Regions from separate parts of the Pedococcus ginsenosidimutans genome, predicted to be linked through region 2. Evidence: predicted binding sites of a transcription regulator. Region 2 holds the regulator's gene; the other holds the start of a gene.
What was found. Region 2 encodes Rex, which represses fermentation and respiration genes when NADH is low (regulators of the CRP and FNR family bind a similar motif). Its sites were predicted from a motif close to CTTGTGAANNNNTTCACAAG; they were not measured.
Positions count from the first base shown of each region.

Region 1: edd (phosphogluconate dehydratase) is a predicted target of Rex. The motif match lies at 5,892-5,911, and genes of this name have one in related genera.

Region 1 is NZ_BAABLO010000011.1:671,489-679,596, forward strand. Features, by position in the region: gene ABEA42_RS14100 (hypothetical protein) at 1-707, shown strand, start outside; gene ABEA42_RS14105 (SDR family NAD(P)-dependent oxidoreductase) at 704-1,498, shown strand; gene ABEA42_RS14110 (malonic semialdehyde reductase) at 1,594-2,232, shown strand; gene ABEA42_RS14115 (hypothetical protein) at 2,422-2,934, opposite strand; gene ABEA42_RS14120 (DUF4232 domain-containing protein) at 2,843-3,265, shown strand; gene eda (bifunctional 4-hydroxy-2-oxoglutarate aldolase/2-dehydro-3-deoxy-phosphogluconate aldolase) at 3,292-3,954, opposite strand; gene edd (phosphogluconate dehydratase) at 3,951-5,831, opposite strand; gene pdxH (pyridoxamine 5'-phosphate oxidase) at 6,023-6,703, opposite strand; gene ABEA42_RS14140 (hypothetical protein) at 6,750-7,145, shown strand; gene ABEA42_RS14145 (oxygenase MpaB family protein) at 7,147-8,052, shown strand.
Region 2 is NZ_BAABLO010000001.1:220,324-228,431, reverse strand. Features, by position in the region: gene ABEA42_RS01175 (M36 family metallopeptidase) at 1-702, opposite strand, end outside; gene ABEA42_RS01170 (30S ribosomal protein bS22) at 950-1,048, shown strand; gene ABEA42_RS01165 (NAD-dependent epimerase/dehydratase family protein) at 1,196-2,245, shown strand; gene ABEA42_RS01160 (hypothetical protein) at 2,211-2,813, opposite strand; gene ABEA42_RS01155 (lysophospholipid acyltransferase family protein) at 2,836-3,798, shown strand; gene ABEA42_RS01150 (hypothetical protein) at 3,872-5,065, opposite strand; gene ABEA42_RS01145 (sigma-70 family RNA polymerase sigma factor) at 5,174-5,956, opposite strand; gene ABEA42_RS01140 (glutaredoxin family protein) at 6,200-6,421, shown strand; gene ABEA42_RS01135 (redox-sensing transcriptional repressor Rex) at 6,623-7,312, shown strand; gene ABEA42_RS01130 (glutamyl-tRNA reductase) at 7,309-8,108, shown strand, end outside.

The sequences.
Region 1 (8,108 bases), on a different contig from region 2:
GGTTCTGCGGGCCGCCCGAGTCCGGCAACGGCGGCTGGACCAGCGGGCACCTCGCCGGCGCCGTGCGGACCACCCCGGCCCTGCCCGCCGTGACCGTGCGGCTGCGGACGCCGCCGCCGCTCGACCGGCCCATGACGGTGCGGGACGTGCCGGGCGACGAGGGTGCCGTCGAGCTCGTGGACGGTGACCACGTCGTCGCGCAGGCACGCCCCGACCGCGGCCCCGGCGGGGAGGGCCTCCCCGGCCCCGTCGCGTACGAGGCCGCGGTGGAGGCGGGCGAGCGCTTCGAGGGGCTCGCCGGGCACCCGTTCCCCACCTGCTTCTCCTGCGGCACCGGGCGCGCCCCCGGCGACGGCCTGGCACTGCGCCCCGGCCGGATCGACAGCGATGCGTACGCGTGCGCCTGGGTGCCCGGCGCGGACGTCGACGTCGAGACCGTCTGGGCCGCGCTCGACTGCCCCGGCGGCTGGGCCTCCGGGATCGCCGGGCGGCCGATGGTGCTGGGGACCATGACCGCCCGCGTCGACGAGCTCCCAACCCCCGGCGCCGCCCACGTCGTCATGGCGTGGCAGCGTGGCGAGCAGGGCCGCAAGCACCTCAGCGGCACCGCGCTGTACACCGCCGACGGCCGCCTGCTCGCGCAGGCGGAGGCCACGTGGATCGCCGTCGACCCCACCACCGTCCGACCCGCAGGAGCCACCCGATGACCACTCCCCCGAACTCCGCCCCCACCGACGAGGGCACCCCGGAGCGCAGCACCCGCCCGCTCGCGGTCGTCACCGGGGCCAGCAGCGGCATCGGTGCCGCCACGGCCCGGCAGCTCGCCGCGGCCGGGTACGAGGTGGTCTGCGCCGCGCGCCGGTCCGACCGCATCAAGGACCTCGCCGCCGAGATCGGCGGCCGCGCGGTCACCTGCGACGTCTCGGACGCGGGCGACGTCGCCCGCCTCGCTCAGGCCGTCGGCGCACGGCTCGACGTGCTCGTCAACAACGCCGGCGGCGCCCTCGGGCTGGCCCCGGCGGCCCAGACCGACGTCGCCGACTGGCGTGGCATGTTCGAGTCCAACGTCGTCGGCACCCTGCAGGTGACCCAGGCCCTGCTGCCCGCCCTGGTCGCCTCCGGCGCAGGCACCATCGTCAACGTCGGCTCCATCGCCGGGCGCACCGTGTACGAGGGCGGTTCGGGCTACACCGCCGCCAAGCACGCGGTCGCAGTCCTCACCGAGACCCTGCGCCTCGAGCTCGTCGACCAGCCGGTGCGGATCACCGAGATCGCGCCGGGGATGGTGCGCACCGAGGAGTTCTCGCTCACCAGGTTCGGCGGCGACCAGGAGCGGGCCGACAAGGTCTACGAGGGCGTCAAGGAGCCGCTGGTCGCCGACGACGTCGCCGAGGCGGTCCTGTGGATGGTGCAGCGCCCCGCCCACGTCAACATCGACCTGCTGGTCATCAAGCCCCGCGCGCAGGCGGCGTCGCACAAGATGCACCGGGAGCCCTGAACGCCGTCGGTCGGGCTCCCAGCGCCGTTCCCGCCCGCTGACCTGCGACGACGTGGTTGGGGAATGCAACCATGAAGTTGACGGTTCAACTTTGTATGACCCAGACGCATGACGACCTGACCGAGCTCGAGGCCCAGTTCACCGAGCACCTCCAGCTCGACGCCGACGCCGCGGACCTGCTGTTCCGCGAGGCCCGTACCGCCAACACCTTCAGCGACGAGCCCGTCACGGACGAGCAGGTGCGCGCCATCTACGAGCTGGTGAAGTGGGCCCCCACCTCCATGAACAACCAGCCCCTGCGCATCGTCCTCGTGCGCTCGCCCGAGGCCCGCGCGCGCCTCGTCGAGCACATGGGCGGCAACAACAAGCCCAAGACCTCGACCGCACCCCTGGTGGCCGTCCTGGCGGCCGACGACGACTTCCACGACGAGCTGCCGAAGGTCTTCCCGGTCTTCCCCGGCGCGCGCGACATGTTCGCCGACGAGGAGATGCGTCGCAGCTCGGCCACGATGAACGCGACCCTGCAGATCGCCTACTTCATCCTCGGCGTCCGGGCCGCCGGCCTGGCTGCCGGCCCGATGACCGGGTTCGACGCCGACGCCGTCACCCGTGAGTTCTTCCCCGACGGGAAGCACCGCGCCCTGGCCGTGGTCAACATCGGCCGCCCCGGCGACGGTGCGTGGTTCGAGCGCCTGCCGCGGCTCGACTACGACGAGGTCGTCACCACCGTCTGACGAGGCCCGACCACGATCCGGACGGCTCCCTTTATCCCGTTGCGGACGGCGCGCGAGCGACTTAGCGTCGGAGTACACGGAAGGGAGGTGGTCCAGGAATTGATTTCATATTGGACGCGTGAGGTGACTGCGCGCTAGGTGCGCAACGTCGACTGCTTCGACGGCGCGGACCCGCGCAATCCCAGCAGTTCACCGCAGCCCGCGGGCCGTGCAGGTCGTCCCCTGCACATGCCGAGCCGCTCGATTCGGCGAGGCGAGGCCCGCGGGCTGTTCCGTGCCCGGACCGCCGACCAACCCGGCGGTCGCCTCGTTCGTCACCAAGGGTGAGGCGAACACCAGGAGGCACGCCATGGGAACCACGGGGCACTCGGCACGACGGCAGGTGGCAGGGCTCGCCCTCGTCGCCACGACCGGGCTGGGCCTGGCCGCCTGCGCGGGGAGCGGCGGCTCCGGCACGACGACCAGCACCTCGGGGTCGTCCTCGACCTCGACGTCATCGTCGTCGTCGACCGCACCGAGCACAGGGTCGACCACCTCGGCGAGCGGCAGCAGCACCTCCCGCACGAGCTCCACCGGCGCGTCCAGCTCGACGAGCAGCGGAGCCACCGCGGTGCACCGGTGCACCGCCGCCGCGACCACGACCAGGGCCGTCACCCAGCCCGGCAGCGGCGCGGCGGGCAGCTTCGTCGTGGAGCTCGTCACGAAGAACACCGGACGGAGCGCCTGCGTCCTCCAGGGCTACCCGGGGGTCTCCCTCACGGCCCCGGACACCGGGGCCCAGCTCGGCGCCGCGGCCTCGCGCGACCCCGGCCAGACCGCGTCCCGCGTCCAGCTCGCACCCGGCGCCTCGGCCACGGCCCTGGTCCGGGTGGCGCAGGCGGGCAACTACGGGCCTCGCTGCCACGAGACCCGGGCTGCAGGCTTCCGCGTCTACCTGCCCGGGGAGACCGCCGCCCAGTTCGCGCCCTACGCCGTGCAGGCGTGCAGCAACACCGCGACCCCCCTGCTGTCGGTGCGCCCCTTCCACGGCTGAGTGCCGCCCGGTAGGGGCAGGCGGCCCTACGGGCGGAGTGCGGCGGCCTCGGCGGCGAGCGCCTCGATGCGCGCCCAGTCACCCTGCGCCACCGCGTCCTTGGGGGTGAGCCAGGAGCCGCCCACGCAGCCGACGTTGGGCAGGGCGAGCCAGTCGGCCGCCGTCTCCCGTGTGATCCCACCGGTCGGGCAGAAGCGCAGCTGCGGGCACGGCCCGGAGACCGCCGACAGGTAGGGGCGGCCGCCGCTGGCCTCTGCGGGGAAGAACTTCATCGCCTCGAGGCCGGCCTCGGCCAGGGTCAGCATCTCGGTGAGGGTGCCGGCGCCCGCGAGCAGCGGCAGACCCGAGGCCAGCGCCGCCTCGAGCAGCCGTGGCGGCGAGCCTGGCGTGACGATGAACTGCGCACCGGCGTCCTGCACCTGGCGCACCTGCTCGGGCGTGACCACGGTGCCTGCACCCACGACCATGCCCTCGACCTCGGACGCCACGGCCTCGATGGCGCCGAGACCCGCGGCGCTGCGCAGGGTCAGCTCGATGACCGGTATGCCGCCGCGCAGCAGGGCCCGCGCCAGCGGCACCGCCTGCTCGACGCTGTCGACGACCACCACCGGGATGACCGGGGCGAGGTCGAGGATGTCTGCCTCGCGCGAGATCACGGGCTTGGCGACGGGAGCGGTCGTGGGGGTCATCGGGTCTCCTCGGCGGTGACGGCGGCGGTGGTGTGGTCGTACTGGCGGCCCAGGCTGGCGAAGACGTGGGCGCCCTCGTCGGCGCGGCCCACGGCGGCGCGCATCGGCGCGAACAGCTCACGCCCGGTACCGATCCCCTCCTCGCTCACGCGCTGGGCGGGCAGTCGGGACGCGAACTCGGTCTCGTCGACGAGGACGTCGAGCCGGCCCGACCGGGCGTCGACGCGGATGACGTCGCCGTCCTGGATCTTGGAGATGGGGCCGGCGTGGACCGACTCCGGGGTCACGTGGATCGCAGCCGGGATGGCCCCGGACGCCCCACTCATGCGGCCGTCGGTGACCAGCGCGACGGCGTGGCCGCGCTTCTGCAGGACGCCGAGGGAGGGGGTGAGCGCGTGCAGCTCGGGCATGCCGTTGGCGCTCGGGCCCTGCTCGCGGATCACGACGACGACGTCGCGGTCGAGCTCGCGGCGGGAGAACGCCTGGAGGAACCCGACCTGGTCGGTGAAGACCCGGGCGGGCGCCTCGACGACCTTGTGCTCGTCCGCGACCGCGGAGACCTTGATGACGGCGTGGCCGAGGGTGCCGCGCAGCACCCGCAGCCCACCGTCGGCGGCGAACGGGTCGGTGGCCGGGCGCAGCACCGTGGGGTCGAGCGACTCGGCCGGGGCGTCCACGAACTCGAGCTGCCCGTCCACGAGCTCCGGCCGCTGGGTGTAGCGGCGCAGGCCCGGACCGGCGAGGGTGAGCACGTCCTCGTGCAGCATCCCGGCGTCGAGCAGGGTGCGCACGAGGAAGGCCGTCCCACCGGCCCGGTGGAAGTGGTTCACGTCGGCGGTGCCGTTGGGGTAGATCCGGGCGACGGAGGGGATCGCCGCCGACAGGTCGTCGAAGTCCTCCCACGTCAGGTCCACACCGGCGGCCGCCGCCATGGAGATCAGGTGCATGGTGTGGTTCGTCGAGCCACCCGTGGCGAGCAGGGCGACGACACCGTTGACGACCGCCTTCTCGTCGACGACCTGGCCGATGCCGTACGGCTGCTCGGACGCTGCGATCTCCGCGACGCGGCGGGTGGTCGCGGCGGTCAGCGCGTCGCGCACCGGGTCGTCGGGGTGGACGAACGCGGCGCCGGGCAGGTGCAGGCCCATGACGTCCATGAGCATCTGGTTGGAGTTGGCGGTGCCGTAGAAGGTGCACGTGCCGGGCGAGTGGTAGGACGCGACCTCACTGGCGAGCAGCTCGTCGCGGCCGACCTCGCCGGCTGCGTACGCCTTGCGCGTCTCGGACTTCTCGGAGTTAGAGCGACCGCTGGCCATCGGGCCGGCGGGCACGAGCGCGGTCGGCAGGTGGCCGAACGACAACGCCCCGGCGACGAGGCCGGGGACGATCTTGTCGCAGACACCGAGCATGAGGACCCCGTCGAACACGTCGTGCGACAGGGCGATCGCCGTCGACATCGCGATGACGTCGCGGCTGAAGAGGCTGAGCTCCATACCCGCCCGCCCCTGGGTGATCCCGTCGCACATCGCGGGCACCCCGCCCGCGACCCGCGCGACGGCGCCGACCTCGCGCGCCGTCTGCTTCATCGCCTGCGGGTAGTGCTCGAACGGCGCGTGCGCCGAGAGCATGTCGTTGTAGGAGGTGACGATCCCGAGGCTGACGCCCGTGTCGGCAGCCATGGTGGTGCGGTCGCTGCCCCCGCACGCGGCCACGGCGTGGGCGAGGTTGGAGCAGCCGAGGTCGGTGCGCGCGGGGCGCAGGCTGAGCTCGGAGGCGGCGCGCGACAGTCGCTGGAGGTATGCCGTGCGGCTGGCTCGGCTGCGCTCGGTCAGGCGAGCGGTGACCTCGGCGACGACGGGGTGCAGGGCGGGGGCCATGGGGCTCCTGGGGTTCGGCGGTCAGGTGTCGGACCGCGCGAACGACGTCCTTGGCGTGCGCGTGTGATCTCCTTCACAAGTGTGGCGGCGGCCAGCCCCCGTCCACCACGGCGTTCCGGTATGCGGACGCCACGGCTCAGGCGCGGCTCAGGTGCCGCTCGGGTGCCGCTCGGGTGCCGCTCGAGGCCACCTCAGGGCTGGCGGCGCGACAGGCTCCAGCTGTCGGCGTCGTCCAGCGTCCCCTCGCCGGTCCGGGTGAACACGAGCCGGTCGTGCAGGCGGTTGCGCCGCCCACCCCAGAACTCCACCTCGTCGCAGAGCACGCGCCACCCGCCCCAGAACTCGGGGACGGGCACGTCGTCGGGGTTGCCGTGGTCGGGGTACTGCGCGGCGTACCGGTCGTAGGCGGCCTCGAGCTCGTCCCTGCCCGCCACCGGCTGGGACTGCTGCGACGCCCAGGCGGAGATGCGGGAGGCCCACGGCCGCGAGAAGAAGTAGCCCTGCACCTCCTCGCGGGTCAGCGCCTGTGCCTGCCCGCGGAAGCGGATCGCACGGAACATCGACGGCCAGGTCAGGGCTGCGGCGATCCCGCCCGTGGCGCCGATCTCCTGCCCCTTGGCGGAGACGGTCGCGGTGACGAACCCCGGCCCGCGGTCGTCGAAGAAGCGCATGAGGACGGTGCGCACGTTGGGCATCCCGGCTGCGTCGACGGTGGCCACGGAGATCGCCGTCGGCTCCGGCACGTCGCCCTGCGCCTCGGACCGAGCGATGGCCTCCTCCACCCACAACCGCGCCTGCTGCCACGGGGTCGGGGCGACCTGCGCCTCGGAGAGCCCCTCGCCGGTGTAGTCCACGCGCCGCGCAGTTGTCATGCCCCGAGATTAGGGTGAGGGAAAGACAGCAGCGACAGGAGTCTCGATGCCAGGCACAGGCAAGGCCGTCGGCAAGGTCGTCCGCTGGGGCGTCAAGTACGGCCCCCACGCCATCGTGCTCGCCCAGCAGGCCAAGGAGCCCGCGATGGCCGCGGCGCAGAAGGCGCTTGACCGGCAGAAGGCCAAGCGGCGGGCCATCGAGCACGCCAGCACGGTCCGCGAGGGGTCGGTGCTGAAGACGTTCGACCCGCGCGCGTCCCACGGCGAGGCCGTCTGGGTGGTGTTCGCGGGCGACGACCCGATCGCGGCGCACCCGCCCACACCGACGCCGATCCCCGAGCTCATCGCCAACAGCGACCTGTCGACCAGGGTCCGTCCCGCCGACCTGCCCACCCCGGCCGAGCGCCTCAAGCAGATCCCGCGGCGACGCGGCGTGCACTGAGGTGTCCGTCCTCGACCCGGTGACCAACGGCGCCCGGCGCCAGCTCGCCCACGCCCTGCGCTCCAAGGTGGCCGGCGACGACGCCCGCACCAAGGCCGAGCGCATCTGGGGGGCCGAGGGGCCGCGGTGGTTCACACCGGCCGACCCGATCTGGCGCGTGCACGCCGACGCCTCGATGTTCCCCGCCGGCATCCGCGCCCTGCTCCTGCAGTCCCTGCACCCGCTGGCGATGGCCGGGGTCGCGGGCCACTCCGGCTACAAGGGCGACGCCTGGGGCCGGCTGCAGCGCACCAGCGAGTTCCTGGCCACGACGACGTTCGGCACGGTCGAGGACGCCGAGGCCCTGATCGCTCGCATCCGCGGTATCCACGAACGCGTGCGTGGCAAGGCCCCCGACGGGCGTCCCTACGCGGCCAGCGACCCGCACCTGCTCAAGTGGGTGCACGTCACCGAGGCCGACAGCTTCCTCACGGCCTACCAGCGCTACGCCGTGACGCCCCTGACCGATGCCGAGGCCGACCAGTACGTCGACCAGAGCTGCGTCGTCGCCGAGGCCCTCGGCGTGGTCGACCCACCGCGCACGGTCGCGGCGCTCCGGCAGGTCATCGAGGACTACCGCCCCGAGCTCGAGTCCACGCCCGCGGCGCGGGAGGCCGCACGGTTCCTGCTCGTGCACCCGCCGCTGCCGCTGGCGGCGCGGGCCGGGTACTCCGCGCTGGCGGCAGGCGCCGTGTCGCTCCTCCCGTGGTGGGCACGGCGACCGCTGCGGCTGCCGTGGCTGCCCGTGACCGAGCGCGTGCTGGGCCGGCCGCTCGGCGGGGTCGCGACCGCGACCGTCCGGTGGGCCATGCACGACCCCGACGACGTGCGTCGCCGGGCCCTGGAGCAGCGCGGCGCCGCGAGCTGACGGCCCGGCGGCCGGTAGCCACCGGCGGACGACCACCTCGGAGCGGGTGCCCCGCA
Region 2 (8,108 bases):
CGTGTAGCCCGCCTGGGTTCCCGTGGCCTGTGGGGAGAACGCGATGCCGGGGGCGAGGGCGCCCGCGACCGCGAGCACGGCGCCGCCCTCCCCGAGCACCCAACCGCCGGTGAGGCCTGCTCCCGGGGTGGGGTCGCCCGCGTAGGAGAGGATCCGGCCGTCCTGGGTGACCGCGACGTTGAGCCGGCCCCCGCGGGCAGCGGGCACCCCGGCCGCGGTCTGGACCAGGTCGACGACGTGGGTGCCCGTGCCGGGCAGCGCGTGGTCGCGCACGACGGCGAGCCCGTCGACCTGGGTGGTGGAGAGGCCGAATGCGGCGGCGTTGGCCCGGAGCCAGCTGCGCGCGATGCTGACTGCCGTGCCGCTCGTCGGCGCCGTCAGGGGCTGCTGGCCGCGCAGCGACCGCAGCGTCCCGAACCTCTCGTCCCACGTCGCCCGGGCGCCGTGGCCACTGCGGGACAGGAGTGCGGTGACCGCGTCCTTCGCCGCCGTGGTGGGAACCACCGGGCGGTCGACCGAGCGCGTGTCGAGGGTCTTCGCCAGGGCGTCGACGGTGTCGCCGAGTCCCGTGAGCGCCGAGCCGGGGTCGGCCGTGGGGGGCGAGGCTGTGGCTCCGGCGGCCGAGGACAGGGGGAGTGCGGTGGCGGCCGCGGTGAGCAGGCACACCCCCACGGCGATCGAGTGCTTGCGGGACGACTTCACGGGAATCTCCTGCTGGCTGGCGGGTCCTCGATGACCCGGTCGCGCTGTCAACGAGGCCGCCCGACCTCGGGTTACTCGACTGCTTTGGCGGACTGCCGCCGCTGCCACGTCGGCTTCCCGCCAGCTGCGCGCCGTGGACCGGGTTTGGGTTGGGGCGCGCGGGGCCGCTAGAGTGGCCACCACTGTTCGGCGTGGTGCGTTGGTTCGTTGCCCCGTCCGGCAACACGACCACGACCAAGAGGACACCATGGGCTCTGTCATCAAGAAGCGCCGCAAGCGGATGGCGAAGAAGAAGCACCGCAAGCTTCTGCGCAAGACTCGCCACCAGCGTCGCAACAAGAAGTGATCGAAGGCCCCCGCACCGCGGGGGCCTTTCGTCTGCCCCCACCAGACGCGGCGTCCACGACCGGGACTGGGCCTTCGGCGACCCCGGGTCGCTGGGTAGGGTGGCAGCAGTCGCGACGTCCGTGACCGGCGTACCAGGGGAGGTGCTGTGGCAGAGGTCGTCCTCGTGACCGGCGTCTCCCGCTACCTCGGCGGGAAGTTCGCCCGTCAGCTCACCGCCGACCCGTCCGTCGAGCGCGTCATCGGCGTCGACGTGATCCCCCCGCCGCACGACATCGGCCGGGCCGAGTTCGTCCGGGCGGACATCCGCAACCCCATGATCGGCAAGATCATCGCGCAGGCCGAGGTCGACACCGTCGTCCACATGAACGTCATCGCGACACCGACCCACGCCGGTGGACGGACCTCCCAGAAGGAGATCAACGTCATCGGCACGATGCAGCTCCTCGCGGCGTGCCAGAAGGCGCCGAGCATCCGGCGCCTCGTGGTGAAGTCGTCTGCTGCCGTCTACGGCTCGAGCCCGCGGGACCCGGCCATGTTCACCGAGGACATGGGTCCGAAGGCGTTGCCCCGCGCGGGGTTCGGCAAGGACTCGGTCGAGGTGGAGGGCTACGTGCGCGGGTTCTCCCGCCGCCGCCCCGACGTCGACATCTCGATGCTGCGCTTCGCCAACATCATCGGCCCGGGCATCCGCACCTCGCTCACCGACTACTTCGCCCTTCCCGTGGTGCCCGTGCCGCTCGGCTACGACGCGCGCCTGCAGTTCGTGCACGAGTCCGACGCCGTCGGGGCGCTGCTGCTCGCGACGACCGGCCCGTCGAGCGGGATCACCAACATCGCCGGCGACGGCGTCATCACCGTCACCCAGGCCGCCGGCCTCGCGGGCCGTCCGGTGCTGCCCGTGCCCATGCCGGCCGCGGGGCTCTTCGGCCTCGTCCTCAAGCGCTCCGGCCTCGCCGACTTCAGCAGCGACCAGATCCAGTTCCTCGCCTTCGGCCGCGGCCTGGACACCCGCCGGATGCGCGAGGTGCTCGGCTTCGAGCCCGTGTACTCGACGCGGGCCGCTTTCGAGGACTACGTCCGCGGCATCGCTGCCGTCGTGCCAGGCGGGGCGGCGCTGGGCTCCGCCGTGTCCGGGATGGCAGGCTCCGCGGCGCAGGCCCTCAGCCACGTCTGGCCCGCAGGGAGGAACGACTGATGGCGACCACCCCGAAGAAGACGGCGTCGAAGAAGACTCCGGGGGCGAGGAAGTCCACCGCGAAGACGACCGCGGCGACGTCCACCACCGCGAAGACGGCCGCGAAGACGACCGCGGCGACGTCCACCACCGCGAAGACGGCCGCGAAGACGACCGCGGCGAAGACGGCGGCCGCCAAGCGGACGGCGAAGAAAGCGACCGCCTCCTCGAGTGCCGGTGGCGCACCCCGCCGCGGAGCGCTCGCCGCCGGCGCGGCACGGGCGTCGGGGGAGCGCGCCAAGCGCCGCAGCACCCCGCTGCTGGCCGCCACGACGGTGCCGCCGATGGTGTCGTCCGCCGCGGCCGACAACCGCGCGGAGGCCCGCACCGACGCCCCGGTCGCGAACCCGCTCGACGACTCGAGCACCCAGCCGGCAGCTGCCGCGACCAGCAAGCACCGCCCGCGCCCGCGGCCGGCAGCCAAGGTGGTCCCCAGCCGGAAGGCCGTGGCCAGGTCCGGCGCCCGGACGACCCGACCGGCGAAGGCGGGAGCAGCCAGCAGTGCGGCCCGGCCGGCCCGTGCCCTCAAGGCGGTGCCGGACGATGCTCCCGTGCTCGCCGCCGTACCGGCCCCGGAGGCCACCACCCGCAGCGTCGCCCCGGGCGTGGAGGAGCTCCTGTCGGCCGGCATCGCAGCGGTCCGTGCCGCGGCACAGGCTGCCGGTATCTCCGCCGAGGACGCCGAGCGCCACCTCGCCTCCATGCTGTCCTTCCTGCGGCGCCGACTCACCGGCGACTACTCGGTCGACGAGTTCGGCTTCGACGAGGACTTCACCCGGCACTTCTACCTGCCGGTGCTGCGCCCGCTCTACCGCTCGTGGTTCCGGGTCGAGGTGCGGGGGATCGAGAACATCCCCGCGACCGGTGGCGGGCTCGTCGTGGCCAACCACTCCGGCACGATCGCCATGGACTCGCTGATGACCCAGGTCGCCGTGCACGACGAGCACCCTGCCCACCGCCACCTGCGCATGCTGGGTGCCGACCTGGTGTTCCAGACGCCCGTCGTCGGCCAGATCGCGCGCAAGTCCGGGTCGACCCTGGCGGCCAACCCGGACGCCGAGCGGCTGTTGTCCAACGGCGAGCTCTGCGGGGTGTGGCCCGAGGGCTTCAAGGGAGTCGGCAAGCCGTTCAGCGAGCGCTACAAGCTCCAGCGGTTCGGCCGTGGAGGCTTCGTCTCGGCGGCGCTGCGTACGGGTGCCCCGATCATCCCGTGCTCGATCGTGGGGGCCGAGGAGATCTACCCGATCATCGGCAACATGAAGACCGTGGCGCGGCTCATGGGTGCCCCCTACGCGCCGATCACCCCCACCTGGCCGCTGCTGGGCCCGCTGGGGCTCGTCCCGCTGCCGAGCAAGTGGATCATCGAGTTCGGCTCACCCGTCGAGACGGCCGACCTCGGACCTGCCGCCGCCGACGACCCCATGCTCGTGTTCGACCTCACCGACCAGGTCCGCGAAACCATCCAGCAGACGCTCTACTCACTGCTCATGCAGCGCCGCTCCGTCTTCTTCTGACCCCTGCTGCTCCTGATCAGCAGCGCCACCCGCGCCTGACCGGGCGCACCTCGGGGGTCGGGCGTGGACGGCGTCAGGGTACGGAGAGCGTCACGCCCGGGAGTGTCACCGGTCCCAGCGTGGTGCCCGGCACCGTGGCCGTCACGCCGCCCGTCCCCACGGTGGCCGACGGCAGCGGCACCGAAAGGGTGGCCGAGGGCAGGGGCAGCGTCGCGCTCAGGGTCGGCAGGTTGACGGTGGCCCCTCCGGTGGACAGGGTCGCCCCGCTGCCCCCGCCGCCGACGACGACGCCGCCGGTCCCGCCCGAGACGCTGGGGGCGGGCGGCAGGCCACCGGCCCCACTGGTCACGGGTGCGCCGGGCACGGTCACCGTCACCCCGGTCCGGGTGGGGGCGGCGGTCGAGGTGGCGGACGCGGGGCGGCCGGCGGTGAGCGAGCTGGGCAGCGAGGACGGTCCGAGTCCTGAGCTCAGGGCCGTCGCGCACCCGCCTCCGCACGCGGCGATGCGTCGGGCGGTCGCAACCTCGCTCTGGCGCAGCAACGACTCGAGCCTGCGCAGCGCGGGCAGCGACGCCGCGGGGACCTCGGTGCGCAGCGCGTCGACCTGGGGCAGTGCGCGGGCGGTGAAGTCGCGCATCTCGAGCAGTGCCTGGGGGTTCTGCGTCTCGGACCAGGCCCGGTCCAGCGACCGCTGGCCACCGATGACCGACCCGGTGGCGGCGTCGAGCGCGGTGTCGATGTCCTGGGAGTCGGGCGAGGGGCGGTCGGCGAGGTCGCGGGCGTCGGAGATGTGCTCCTGGGCCTGGTCGAGCTGGGTGCGGCCACGGTCGAGGTCGCTGTCCGCCAGGCGCACGGCCACGCCGTCGAGCCAGCCCTTCACCGGGTACAGCGTGTCGCCGGGCACGGCGCCGCGGGACACCAGGCCCACGACCCCGCCGACGAGGAGTGCGGAGGCGGTCGCGCCGGCGAGCATGCGCGGCAGGCCGCGGCCCACGACGAGTACGGCCGGGGCCGGTCCCGCGGCCGACCGGGCGGCGTTGCCCGTGCGCCGCGCCCGCGTCGACGCGGCAGGCAGGTTGGCGGCCTCGGCGGTCAGGCGCTCGCGCAGGGTGGCGACGAACGCCGGGTCCGGGCCGGGGCCCAGCGACGAGCCCACGGTGGCGAGCCGGCGGCTGGTCTCGAGCAGGCGGTCGAGCTCGTCGTCGGTGATGCGCTCCCCTTCCAGGGCGCGCTGGAACCGATCGGCCGAGCGGTTGATCAGTGGCATGCCGACACCTCCCTCCCCAGCTCGGTCACGGTCTGTCGCGCTGAGAACGACCCGGGTGCGCAGAAGTTACGCGCCGCGCCGTAGCGAAATGTCGTGGGCCCGAGAGGCCTAGAGGTCGACATCGGCCAGCTCCCGGTGGAGGGCACGGACGGCGCGCAGCTGGAGCTGCTTGACCGCACCCTCGGACTTGCCGAGGACCTTGGCGGTCTCGGCCAGCGTCAGGCCCTGCAGGAACCTCAGGACCACGCACTCGGCCTGCTCGGGCTTGAGGTTCTTCACCGCCGTGAGGAGCCGCTCGTCACGCAGCCGCTCGAGGACCTCGTTGTCCGGTGCGGCCTCCACCCGGGGGTCGGCGTCGAGCATGTCGGCCGTGGTCACCTCCATGCGGAAGCGGGCCGACTTGGCGTTGTCGGTGATCAGGTTGCGCGCGATGGTGATGAACCAGGCGGCGATGTCGCGGCCCTGCCAGGAGAAGGAGTCCATGCGCCGCAGGGCCCGCAGGAACGTCTCGGAGGTGATGTCCTCCGCGAGCTGCTGGCCGCCCACGCGCACGTAGACGTAGCGGTAGACCACGTCGACGTAGCGTTCGTAGAGCATGCCGAACGCCTCGGAGTCCCCGCGCTGGGCCAGCTCGACCAGCGCCGAGATGCGCACGAAGTCCTGGGGCGCCTCGCCGGGGCCGAAGCCGGCCCGCGCGGCCCGTCCGCCGTCGGTGTCGCCCGGCCCGTGGCCACCCTGCCCTCCGGAGCCACGGCCCGAGCCGTCGAGGGTGCCGGCGTCGCCGGCGAGGCTGAGCGCGAGCCGCAGCGACTCCAGGAACTGGGCGGTGGCGGCAGCCATGCCGTGGTCCGCGAGCCCGGTGGCGGTCGCGGGCGCCACCGCAGGTGCCATCGCCGGCACCATCGAAGGCCACGGGGAGGGCCGCACGAGGGCGCGACCGAGCCCCGCGAACGGCTTCGCGGCACGACGGCGTGGGCGCATCCTGATGGGGGACCTCCTGGCCGCACAGTTTCGCCGATATCGAGTCGTTTGTCAGGAGACCCGCGTCACACCGCGGACGCCGCGGCCTACGCTGGACGGGTGGCCGAGCACGTACCGAACCCGCACCCCGCCGACGCGGTGCCCCGCGTCCGCATGCTGGGGCGGCCGGGCTGCCACCTGTGCGACGACGCGCGCGCGGTGATCGCCCGGGTCGCGGCCGACCTCGGCGTGCAGTGGGAGGAGCAGTCCGTCCTCGACGACCCGGCGCTGCTGGAGCAGTACGGCGAGCAGATCCCCGTCACCTTCGTCGACGGCCGGCAGCACGACTACTGGCGGGTCGACGAGGCCCGGCTCCGGGCCGCCCTGCAGGCCTGAGCGCCCGCTGGACACGGCGCGCCCCGGCCGCCCGTAGGGTCCGGCGCAGCGCGCGTGGTGACCTGGCTCACAGGCGTTGTCATCACCTGTCGGGACGGGCTTGTGACTTTGTGCATCCGTTCACAAAAGCGTAATCTGCCGTGGGCAGCCCGTATCAGCCAGGTGCGGACCCTGTGGGTCGAGAAGGAGCCGGAGAAGACGTTGTCTGCCGAACCGAGCGCTCGTCGGGGCATCCCCGACGCCACGGTGGCCCGGCTACCGGAGTACCTGCGCGCCCTCACCGGGCTCGCCGAGCGGGGGATCACCTCCGTCTCCTCCGAGGAGCTCGCCACCGCCGCCGGGGTACGCAGCGCGAAGCTCCGCAAGGACCTCTCCCACCTCGGGTCGTACGGCGTGCGCGGCGTGGGCTACGAGGTGGACCACCTCGCCTACCAGATCTCGCGCGAGCTCGGCCTGACCCAGGACTGGCCCGTGGCCATCGTCGGCATGGGAAACCTCGGCCACGCGCTCGCGGCCTACAGCGGCTTCGCCACGCGTGGCTTCCGCGTCGTCGCCCTGCTCGACCAGGACCCGGCCCTGCACGGCCAGGAGATCGCCGGCATCGCCGTGCAGCCGATGGACGCGCTGGACTCGCTCGTCAACGACGAGGGCCTTGCCATCGGTGTCATCGCGACTCCCGCCGCCTCCGCCCAGGGCGTCTGCGACCAGCTCGTCAAGGCCGGCGTCCGCTCGATCCTCAACTTCGCCCCCTGCGTGCTCGTCGTCCCCGAGGGCGTGGACGTGCGCAAGGTCGACCTGTCCACCGAGCTGCAGATCCTCGCCTTCCACGAGCAGCGCAAGGCGCTCGCCGCCCAGGGCGCGCTCGACGTCGCGGCGGTGGTGTCCCGGTGAGCCTCGTCGTCCTGGGGTTGTCGCACCACACGGCACCGCTGTCCCTGCTCGAGTCGATGTCCCTCGACGCCGCCGGTCGCGGCCGCCTCGCCGCCGGCCTGTTCGCGCGCGACAACCTCTCCGAGGTCACCGTCGTGTCCACGTGCAACCGCACCGAGGTGTACGCCGAGTCGCTCACCTTCCACGGAGCCGTCACCGACATCACCGACGCCCTCACCGAGGTCACCGGCGTGGCCCGCGACGAGCTGCGCGAGCACCTCTACGTCCACTACGAGGACCGCGCGATCGCGCACGCCTTCACTGTCGCCTGCGGGCTCGACTCGATGGCGGTGGGCGAGGCGCAGATCCTCGGCCAGATGCGCACCTCGCTGCGTGAGGCGCAGCGGGCAGGCCACGCAGGTCCGTCGCTCAACACCCTCTTCCAGCAGGCCCTGCGGGTGGGCAAGCGTGCCCACACCGAGACCGGCATCGACGCCGTGAGCGTCTCGCTCGTCGAGGCGGGTCTGGCCCGGGCCGAGCGCGACCTCGGCCCGCTGTCGGGGCTCGACGTCCTCGTCGTGGGTGCCGGTGGCATGAGCTCCCTGGCGGCCACCACGGTGGCGCGACGCGGGGTCCGTTCCCTGACCATCGTCAACCGCACCCTGTCCAAGGCGACCCGCCTGGCCGAGCGCACGGGCGGCCGGTCCCGGCCGCTCGACGAGCTCGGCCCCGCGCTCGCCGACGCCGACGTGGTGATCTCCTGCACCGGCTCGACCGGTGTCGTGGTCAGCCTCGCCTGCGCCGCCGACGCGCAGGT